One region of the Neorhizobium phenanthreniclasticum genome, then DNA from elsewhere that is predicted to be linked to it. Evidence: riboswitches for the same ligand, from Rfam matches in the RefSeq annotation. Region 1 holds a riboswitch; each other region holds the start of a gene.
What was found. Region 1 has a riboswitch for thiamine pyrophosphate ahead of thiB (thiamine ABC transporter substrate binding subunit). Riboswitches for the same ligand answer to the same signal wherever they lie in the genome.
Positions count from the first base shown of each region.

Region 2: it holds a riboswitch for thiamine pyrophosphate, as region 1 does, so the genes downstream of both, thiM (hydroxyethylthiazole kinase) here and thiB (thiamine ABC transporter substrate binding subunit) in region 1, are expected to answer to the same signal.
Region 3: it holds a riboswitch for thiamine pyrophosphate, as region 1 does, so the genes downstream of both, thiC (phosphomethylpyrimidine synthase ThiC) here and thiB (thiamine ABC transporter substrate binding subunit) in region 1, are expected to answer to the same signal.

Region 1 covers NZ_JBEAAL010000003.1:105,809-109,079, reverse strand. Annotated here, with positions in the region: gene ABK249_RS06635 (ABC-F family ATP-binding cassette domain-containing protein) at 1-353, shown strand, start outside; gene ABK249_RS06630 (response regulator) at 512-967, shown strand; TPP riboswitch at 1,187-1,288, shown strand; gene thiB (thiamine ABC transporter substrate binding subunit) at 1,345-2,334, shown strand; gene thiP (thiamine/thiamine pyrophosphate ABC transporter permease ThiP) at 2,345-3,271, shown strand, end outside.
Region 2 covers NZ_JBEAAL010000025.1:16,678-19,948, forward strand. Annotated here, with positions in the region: gene ABK249_RS25375 (heavy metal translocating P-type ATPase) at 1-1,231, opposite strand, end outside; TPP riboswitch at 1,344-1,441, shown strand; gene thiM (hydroxyethylthiazole kinase) at 1,483-2,286, shown strand; gene thiE (thiamine phosphate synthase) at 2,283-2,918, shown strand; gene thiD (bifunctional hydroxymethylpyrimidine kinase/phosphomethylpyrimidine kinase) at 2,915-3,271, shown strand, end outside.
Region 3 covers NZ_JBEAAL010000035.1:14,293-17,563, reverse strand. Annotated here, with positions in the region: gene ABK249_RS29665 (amino acid--[acyl-carrier-protein] ligase) at 1-149, opposite strand, end outside; gene ABK249_RS29660 (acyl-CoA dehydrogenase family protein) at 204-1,385, opposite strand; gene ABK249_RS29655 (acyl carrier protein) at 1,385-1,636, opposite strand; TPP riboswitch at 1,817-1,948, shown strand; gene thiC (phosphomethylpyrimidine synthase ThiC) at 2,043-3,271, shown strand, end outside.

The DNA of each region.
Region 1 (3,271 bases):
ATACGGACATGCTGGCCCAACGGAGAGGCGCGATCGAGGAGAAGCGCAAGACAGAGCGAACGGAACGGCAGAAGACAGAGGCCGCCGCGCCGGTGGCTGAAGCCTCCAAGGCCAAGGGAAAGCTCTCCTATAAGCAAAAATTCGCACTCGAAAACCTGCCGAAGGAAATTGCCAAGGCGGAGGAAGAAATTGCAGTCCGCGAGAAGAAGATGGCGGACCCGAACCTCTTTTCCAAAGACCCTGCCGCCTTCCACAAGCTTGCGGCGGAAATGGAAAGCCTGCGCGAAAGACTGACGAAAATGGAAGAAGAATGGCTCGAGCTCGAGATGCTGCGGGAAGAGCTGGAGAGCTGAACTAACGAATTATTAACTCTAATAACCGTTTCGGCAGGGGCGTCTGTCGCAAAACGGAACAATCCACCATCCTGCTCGTTCTGCCTGCGTTCATGGTCGAGGCGCCGGTCGTCGCCCTCGATCCGAATTAAGGACCGGAAACCGTGCGGGGACGTCCAATGCTGACAAATGTAACGCGTCGTCGGCCACCCAGTGAGGTGACGAGTCAACGGGTGCTGATCGTGGAGGATGAGTTCCTGATCGCTCTCGATATCGCCGAAACTGTCGAAAATATGGGACTGAAGGTGGCGGGCTTTGCCAATGCCCGAAAACATGCCCTGGAACTGGCGCCGCGCGCCGATATCGCGATCGTGGACGTCAATCTGACCGATGGAAGGACCGGTCCCGAGATTGGACGGCGGCTTGCCGAACGATATGGCGTGACGGTCATCTTCATGACCGCGACCCCTGATGATCTCGAAGATGGCGTGGAAGGTTCTCTCGGTGTTCTCACGAAGCCCGTCATGCCGGAAGTCATGGAAAGGACGATCGATTATGCCATTGCCAACCGGCTTCACGGCATGGCAGTCGTTCCGCGCGAACTCAAGGTGTTCCGCCGGAACCCGCACCACTAGAGAAAAACCCTGGCTGCGATGTCGGTTTTACATTCTCTTACTCATCCTTGGGGCGAACGCGCCCATGTGCGTTGGATGGGGACAAAGAGGAAAAAACATGTACGGCTGCAGCTTCCGGGATCCGGACGGCCACGTCTGGGAAATCATGTAGATGGATATGAGCGCTGCCTGATCGCGGCGCAGCCTCTTGCCAGCCGATCCCACCGCCGCTACACCTGATTCGCTCTAACGGGGTGCCACGCCAGTGTGGCTGAGAGGCTTTGCCAACCCGCGGAACCTGATCCGGTTAAGACCGGCGGAGGGATTAGACGGCTTCCCATCAGCGCCTATTCCCACAATCAAAAGAGGAGGCGCTGATGCGCAAGATCGTTCTTTCGATGTTCGCGGCCGCAGCCGCCCTTTCCTTTTCACTGTCCGCTCAGGCGCAGGAAAAGACACTGACTGTCTATACGTATGAAAGCTTCGTCTCCGACTGGGGGCCCGGCCCGAAGGTCAAGGAAGCCTTCGAAAAGAGCTGCACCTGCAGGCTCAACTTCGTCGGCGTTGCCGATGGTGTGGCGCTCCTCACCCGCCTCAAGCTCGAAGGCGAGAAGACGGATGCCGATATCGCGCTCGGCCTGGACACCAACCTGATTTCGGAAGCCAAGGCAACCGGCCTTTTCGAACCGCACGGCCTCGATACATCCGCTGTCAGTGTGCCCGGAAATTATACCGACGATACTTTCATCCCCTATGACTACGGTCATTTTGCCGTCGTCTACGATACGCAGGTGATGAAGAATCCGCCCAAGAGCCTGAAGGAACTGGTGGAAGGCGACCCTTCGCAGAAAATCGCGATCGAAGATCCGCGCACCTCGACGCCGGGACTAGGCCTGCTGCTCTGGGTGAGGTCGGTCTACGGCGACAAGGCGCCGGAAGCCTGGGCGAAACTCAGGAAGCGTGTGCTGACAGTCACCCCCGGCTGGTCGGAAGCCTATGGTCTTCTCACAAAGGGCGAGGTGCCGATGGTCTTCTCCTACACCACTTCGCCCGCCTATCACATGGTTGAGGAAAAGACCGAACGCTACCAGGCCGCATCCTTCTCGGAAGGCCACTACATCCAGATCGAGGTGGCCGGCATGTTGACAAACGCGTCCGACAAGGATCTGGCCAAACAGTTCCTCAGGTTCATGGTCTCGCCAGCCTTTCAGGACATTATCCCCACCACCAACTGGATGATGCCGATTTCGAAGACATCCGAGCCGTTGCCGGACGCCTTCGACAAGCTCGTGCAGCCGAAAACGACCTTCCTGATGGGCTCGGACGAGGTGGCGAAGAACCGGCAGGCCTGGATCGACGAATGGCTGACCGCCATGAGCATGAACTAAGACCTCCGCCTTGCTGACCCGCGCCCAACGACGACGGGGGATTGCCTGGGGCCTGCTGAGCCTCCTTGGCATCACCCTCTTCGTCGGCATTGCTGTCACCGCGCTGCTTTCATGGGATGCTGGGGACACAGGAGCCCGGCTCTTCACGGCCTATACCTGGCGGATCCTGCGCTTCACCCTATGGCAGGCTGTGCTTTCGACACTGCTCTCCATCGCCTTTGCCATACCCGTTACGCTGGCGCTTGCGCGCCGCCCCCGTTTTCCAGGACGTGTCTGGATTATCCGGTTGATGGCGGTTCCCATGGGCCTGCCGGTGCTGATCGGCGCATTGGGTCTTATCGGCATCTGGGGCCGGCAAGGTGTGATCAACAGCCTGCTGTTGAAACTCGGCCTCGACCAGCCAGTCAGCATCTACGGACTTACCGGCATTCTGCTGGCCCATGTCTTCTTCAACCTGCCGCTCGCCGCCCGGCTGCTGCTCGCCGCGCTGGAGCGGCTTCCGGCGGAATACTGGCAGCTCGCCTCCAGCCTCGGCATGCGACCATTTTCGGTCTTTCGGTTCATCGAGTGGCCGGCTGTGCAACGCGTCATTCCCGGCATTGCCGGCCTGATCTTCATGCTCTGCGCCACCAGTTTCACGCTCGTGCTCGTGCTCGGCGGCGGACCTTCGGCAACGACGCTCGAAGTTGCGATCTATCAATCGCTGCGTTTCGATTTCGACCCGCCGCGCGCCGTCGTGCTCGCGCTCCTGCAGATCGGCGTTACCGCGCTGATCCTGATCGCCATGGCGCGGTTTCCCATACCGGACGATGCGGGCATGACAGCAGGTCAGGCGACCCGTCGTTTCGACGGTCGGACCGTGCCCGCGCGACTTTGGGATGCGTTCGCCATTTCGGTCGCCACCGCCTTTCTGGTTCTGCCGTTGGCATCGATTGTC
Region 2 (3,271 bases), on a different contig from region 1:
AAAGCGAAGCAGCGATCGCAGCCGGCGTCGAGATGACCAGCGCGCAGGGGCAGCCGATCAGCAGGATCGCCAGGCCCTTGTAGATCCACACCCCCCAGGCGGCACCGGCCACAAGCGGCGGCAGGATGGCAACCAGAGCGGCGACCACCACGACGCCGGGTGTGTAATAGCGTGAAAAACGGTCGATGAAACGCTCGGTCGGCGCCTTCTTCTCCTGCGCCTCCTCGACCATCCGGACAATGCGGGCGATCGTGTTGTCCTCCGCGGCAGCCGTCACCCGCACGCGCAACGCCGCATCGCCGTTGATCGTGCCGGCGAAAACCTTATCGCCGACGCCCTTCACGACCGGCGTGCTTTCCCCCGTCACCGGCGCCTGGTCGACCGCGCTCGTGCCGGCGACGATGACGCCATCCGCCGAAATCCGGTCGCCTGGCCGCACGAGGATGACGGAGCCAACCGCCAGGTTCTCGGCCGGCACCTCACGGGTCTGCCCGTTCACCTCCAGCAACGCGTTCTTCGGGACCAGCGCCGTGAGGCTGCGGATGCTCTGGCGCGCCTTGCCGGCTGCGACCCCTTCCAGAAGCTCGCCGACGAGGAAGAGGAAGACGACGGCGGCAGCCTCTTCCGAGGCATTGATGACGACCGCTCCGACGGCGGCAATGGTCATCAGCATCTCGATCGAAAACGGCGTGCCGGCAAGGGCTGCCATGACGGCGCGACGGGCGATCGGCACGAGGCCGATCAGCATCGCAGCAGTGAATATATAGGTGTCATAGGCCGGCACCACATGGCCGAGCCCGTAGGCAATTGCGAGCGCCGCACCGGCAACGATGGTCAGCCGGCCTTTGGCGCTCTTCCACCACGGTCCTTCCGTCGGCCCGTGGTCGTGACCATGAAGGCCTTCAATCTCCCTGGCGCCATGTGTGGAGTGGCTGCGGTCGTTATGGTCATGGCTGTGATCGTGCCCGCCATTGTGATCATGCTCATGCACCGTCGCGGATGGCGTCTTCCTGCCGAGCGCCCGCAGCGAATAACCAAGCCCGGTCACCTTTTTCTCGATCGCGCCCAGATCGCTCGTTTCGTCATGGCTCACTGTCATCGTGCCGGCGCCGACGGATACTGACACATCCTCGACGCCCGGCATGCGACGCACTGCCGTGTCGATCTTGGTCGCACAGCTTGCGCAATCCATGCCGCCAACCTTGTACCGAGCCTGATTTGTCGCTGCCATTTCTCTTTCCTTTCGGGATCGAGCACTTCCTTACAACCTCCAGCCACTAGAGCTTCAAGGGTATTTTTCAGAAAAATTCGCTGGCGGTCGCAGGCCGATCTGCGGTAAGCCTTGTCCCAGACAGGGGCGTCCGGCGTAAAGCTGGGCTGAGAAGTACCCTTTGAACCTGAACCAGATCATGCTGGCGGAGGGAGTCGTTCGGTTCTTCGATCAGAAGAACCCATGCGTCTGCCCCGCCGAACGAGGCGAGAATGCAGACCACACAGACTCCAGGCCAATTGCTGACTGCGATGCGTGCGAAAAATCCGCTTGTCCAGAACATCACCAATTTCGTGGCGATGAATATCGCGGCGAATGTGATGCTCGCTGCCGGCGCCTCGCCCGCCATGGTGCATACGAAAGAGGAGGCCGGCGAATTTGCCAGTATCGCATCTGCGCTGACGATCAATATCGGAACGCTTTCGCCGGATTTCCTGGCTGGCATGAAGGAAGCTGCGAAAGCCGCTGGCGAAACCGGCAAGCCCTGGGTGCTCGATCCGGTCGCCCATTTCGCCACCGCCTACCGCCGCGCTGCTGTCGCCGAACTCATGAAGCTGAAACCCACGATCGTGCGTGGCAATGCCTCCGAGATCATTGCGCAGGCAGGCAGCCAGTCGAGCGGCCACGGCGTTGACAGCGGCGATCCGACCGAGGCGGCGGAAGGTTCGGCGATCGCGCTTGCCCGGCAGAGCGGCTCCATCGTCGCGGTTACCGGTGAAGTGGATTTCGTCACCGACGGCCAGCACTCGGTTCGCATCATGGGCGGTTCAGCGCTGATGCCACGCGTCACTGCCCTCGGCTGCTCGCTCACCTGCCTCGTTGGCGCCTTTGCGGCGGCAAACCCGGAAGGACCGTTCGAGGCGACGGCGGCGGCACTCGCCATGTTCGCGGTCGCTGGCGAGGAAGCGGCTATCAGTGCCGCCGGACCAGGCTCCTTCTTGCCCCTCTTTCTCGATCGCCTTGCAACACTTTCGCCCGAGACGCTCGATACCAAAGCCAGGATCGTCAGCGCATGAAGAATTTCGACCTTTCCGTCTATCTCGTCCTCGATCCCGATCTCTGCCGCGAAATCGGCATGGTGGAGACTGCCCGGCTTGCCGTCGAGGGCGGCGCTACGATCGTGCAGCTCCGCGACAAGCACGCGGATACGGCGCAGATCATCGAGACCGGCCGTGCCCTGAAGGCAGCGCTTGCCGGCGCCAGAGTGCCACTGATCGTCAATGACGATGTCGAGGCGGCGATCGCAATCGGTGCCGCAGGCCTGCATGTCGGTCAGAGCGACATGGTCGCGGCTATCGCCCGCGAGCGCATTGGCCGGGACATGATCCTCGGTCTCTCGGTCGAAACCGAGGAACTGGCGCAACGCATCGATACCTCCGTCGTGGACTATGTCGGCATCGGCCCGGTCTTTGCGACCGTCACCAAGCCGGACCACAAGCAGCCGATCGGCTTCGACGGACTTGCCCGCATCGTCGCAGCAGCCCCCGTGCCGGCTGTTGCGATAGGCGGAATCAAGGCGGAGCATGCTGGCCCAGCACTTGCCGCCGGCGCGAGAGGCATCGCCGTCGTCTCCGCGATCTGCGGCCAGCCGGACCCCAAAGCCGCCACCCGCAGGATTGCCGAGGAAATCGAAAGGGCACGCGCATGATCCGCAATATTCTTTCCATCGCCGGTTCCGATCCCTCCGGCGGCGCCGGCATTCAGGCCGACCTCAAGACGTTTTCGGCACGCGGCACCTATGGCATGGCCGTGCTGACGGCGCTGACCGCGCAGAACACGCAAGGGGTCACGGGTGTGCATCCGGTGCCTGCCGAGTTCGTCGCGGAGCAGATCCGCACCATTTTCGCGGATGTGCGGGTGGATGCGGTAAAGATCGGCATGATTGCCAATACCGAGATTGCCGAAACGGTTGCGGATGTGCTCAAGCCCTATCGCGATAGCCTGCCGATCGTGCTCGACCCGGTAATGATCGCCAAGGGAGGCTCCCCGCTGCTTGCTTCG
Region 3 (3,271 bases), on a different contig from region 1:
TCGGCGCCGCCCACCCTGTCGATCAGTCGCTCGAAAGCGGCGATGACGTCCTCGAACTGGCCGCTTCGGCCGTAAAGACCGTCGACGCCGGTCTCGATCAGAAGGCCTGCATCGAACAGGCGGTCGAGAAAGGAAACTTGCATGTCCATTGGCTTCACCTCAATCAATTCATTTGAAGGGCAATTCATTTGACGAAGTGGGCGTCAGCCGAGAAGGCTGGTGTCCGGTTTCTGCACGAGCAACATGGTCGACGTGTTGCCGAGGATGCGGTCGTTGGAGATCATCAACTGGGCGGAATGGGCATCGCGCAGGTGCCTGCCGAGGCTGTAGGGCGTGCCGTTCTTGTAGCCCATGATGCCGCAGATGATCATCGCCTGGTTGATGATCGTCAGGATCGTCTCGGAGGAGGCGAGCTTGACGTTGTTCATGGCGATCGAGAACGCCATGGAGGAAAGCTGGTCCGGATCCGCCTTGGCATCCTCGTAGGCCCTGAGGCCCGAGAGGATGTTGGCCTTCAGGAGCTGCAGCAGGTTCGAGGCCTCGGCCAGCCGCAACGCGCCGGGCGGCTGCGAGCCGCCCGCCTTGCGGGCGGCGGCGCGCACGAAGGCCTGGGCGCGAAGCACCGCATCGGCGGCGATACCGTACCAGACGGCGCTCCACAGCAGGTGGGAGCTTGCGAGCATGGACTGTGCGGCGATTTCGGCGAAAGGCTTCGGGAAGACCTGTGCCGCGGGCGCCTCGCCCTTGAAGATGAAACCATCCGAGCAGGTGCCGCGCATGCCGAGCGTATCCCAGTCGACGGTCTTTTCGAGCATATACTGGCTCTTCCTGAAGACGGTCATCACCTGATCGCCCGGAGCCGCGTCCGCACGGGCGCGGGAGGTGACCATGATCGCGTCGGCGTGCTCCCCGTAGGAAATCACCGTCGCATCCTTGGTCAGCCGGCAGGTGTCGCCGTCGATCTCGATGGCGCAGATGGAATTGCGCAGGTTTCCGCCGATGCCGGCCTCCGTCGTCGCCGAGGCGACGAGAAGCTGGCGAGCGCAAAGCTCGCGCATGAAATCCCTGTGCCATTCGCTCTCGGCACCGTGCTCGACAAGGCTCGAAACCTTGATCTGGTGCATGGCGAAGACCATGGCGCTCGCGGCACAGGCCTGTCCCAGAATGGAGCAGATCTCCGCGAGCTCCTGCGTCGTCGCACTCTCGCCGCCGAAGGCTGCGGGGATCTGGATGCCGAGCAGGCCTTCGGCCTTCATGGCATCGACGGCTTCCTTCGGGAAGCGGCCTTCGCGGTCGACGGAATCGGCGAAATCGGCGGCCACCCTCGCCACGCGATGGGCGCGTGCGCCGAGGCTCATATCGGTTGCGACAGCGGCAAGGCTCATCACGCGGCCTCTTTGGCTTTCAGGATGTGGGATACCGTCTGCTCGATCGCCGAGATGCTGGCAAAGGACTTGCGGTTCAACAGGTTGTCCGGAAACTCGATGTCGAAGGCCTCTTCGAGGCCCAGCATGAGCTGCACGGATGCAAAGGAAGAAAGGCCCGCCGCATAAAGATCGGCGCCATCTTCCAGCTCGGTCACGGCGACCGGCAGATTGCCCAGTTTCGCCAGCAGTTCGCGAATGGTCTCGTTCATCTCGACGTCTCCCGATAATTGGAACTCAAGCGTTCATCGCTGGCGGGATGTTTAGGCCGGAAAGCATAAGATTCCGGTAAGAAACATGCTGAAAATCGGGCTGCGGGATTCGCTAAAATCCAATCGATCGGCATCTGTCCGAACTGGCTTGACAGGAGGGCTGCTCCGGTTTCTGATGTCCGGATTCACCAGGGGGGTCCCGGCAAGGGGCTGAGATACTGCTGGGCAATACGGCTTTGCCGATTGTGGCGCAGTGACCCGTTGAACCTGATCCAGTTCATACTGGCGTAGGGACGGTGCGGATGCTCACGGCTCAATGGCGGGATTCCCGCTCCGGCTCAAGGCGTTCTTCCATCATTCCAACACCGGACTGGGTCTCCAAACGTCAAACCTTGGAGCCTCAACCATGAATATCGCGACCACCAAGCTTACCCCGGTCGTCACCACCGGCCCGCTTCCCGCCTCGAAGAAGGTCCTGAAGCCCGGAGTCCTTCATCCCGACATCCGCGTGCCGATGCGCGAGATCGCGCTGCACCCGACCTCCGGCGAACCGCCGGTGACGGTCTATGACTCATCCGGTCCCTATACGGCCGAAGGCGCGACGATCAGCATTGAATCCGGCCTGCCGCGTCTTCGCGAAAGCTGGATCAAGGCCCGCGGCGACGTGGAGACCTATGAGGGACGCATCGTCAAGCCGGAGGACAACGGCTTCGTCACCGGCGATCGCCTGACGCCGGAATTCCCGGTCCGCAATGCTCCGTTGAAGGCGAAAGCAGGCCTGGCCGTCACCCAGCTCGCCTATGCGCGGGCCGGGATCATAACACCGGAAATGGAGTTCATCGCCATCCGCGAAAATCTCGGACGGCAGGCCGCCAAGGAAGCACTTGCCCGCGATGGCGAAAGTTTTGGTGCGCACGTGCCAGACTTTGTGACACCGGAATTCGTGCGCCAGGAAGTCGCCGCAGGCCGGGCGATCATCCCCGCCAATATCAACCACCCGGAGACCGAACCGATGATCATCGGCCGGAACTTCCTGGTGAAGATCAACGCCAATATCGGCAATTCGGCCGTCACCTCGTCGATGGCGGAAGAGGTCGAGAAAATGGTCTGGGCGATCCGCTGGGGCGCCGACACGGTGATGGACCTCTCGACCGGCCGCAACATCCACAATATCCGCGAATGGATCATCCGCAATTCACCGGTCCCGATCGGCACCGTGCCGCTCTACCAGGCGCTCGAAAAGGTGAACGGCATTGCCGAGGATCTCACCTGGGAAGTTTTCCGCGACACGCTGATCGAGCAGGCCGAGCAGGGCGTCGACTATTTCACGATCCATGCCGGCGTCCGGCTTGCCTACATTCCGCTCACCGTCGACCGCGTCACCGGCATCGTCTCGCGCGGCGGATCGATCATGGCCAAGTGGTGTCTGCATCACCACAAGGAGAGCTTTCTCTACGAGCACTTTGAAGAGATCTGCGACATCTGCCGCGCCTATGACGTCTCCTTCTCGCTCGGCGACGGGCTGCGCCCCGGCTCGATCGCCGACGCCAACGATGCGGCGCAGTTCGCGGAGCTGGAAACGCTCGGCGAATTGACGCAGATCGCCTGGGCGAAGGACTGCCAGGTGATGATTGA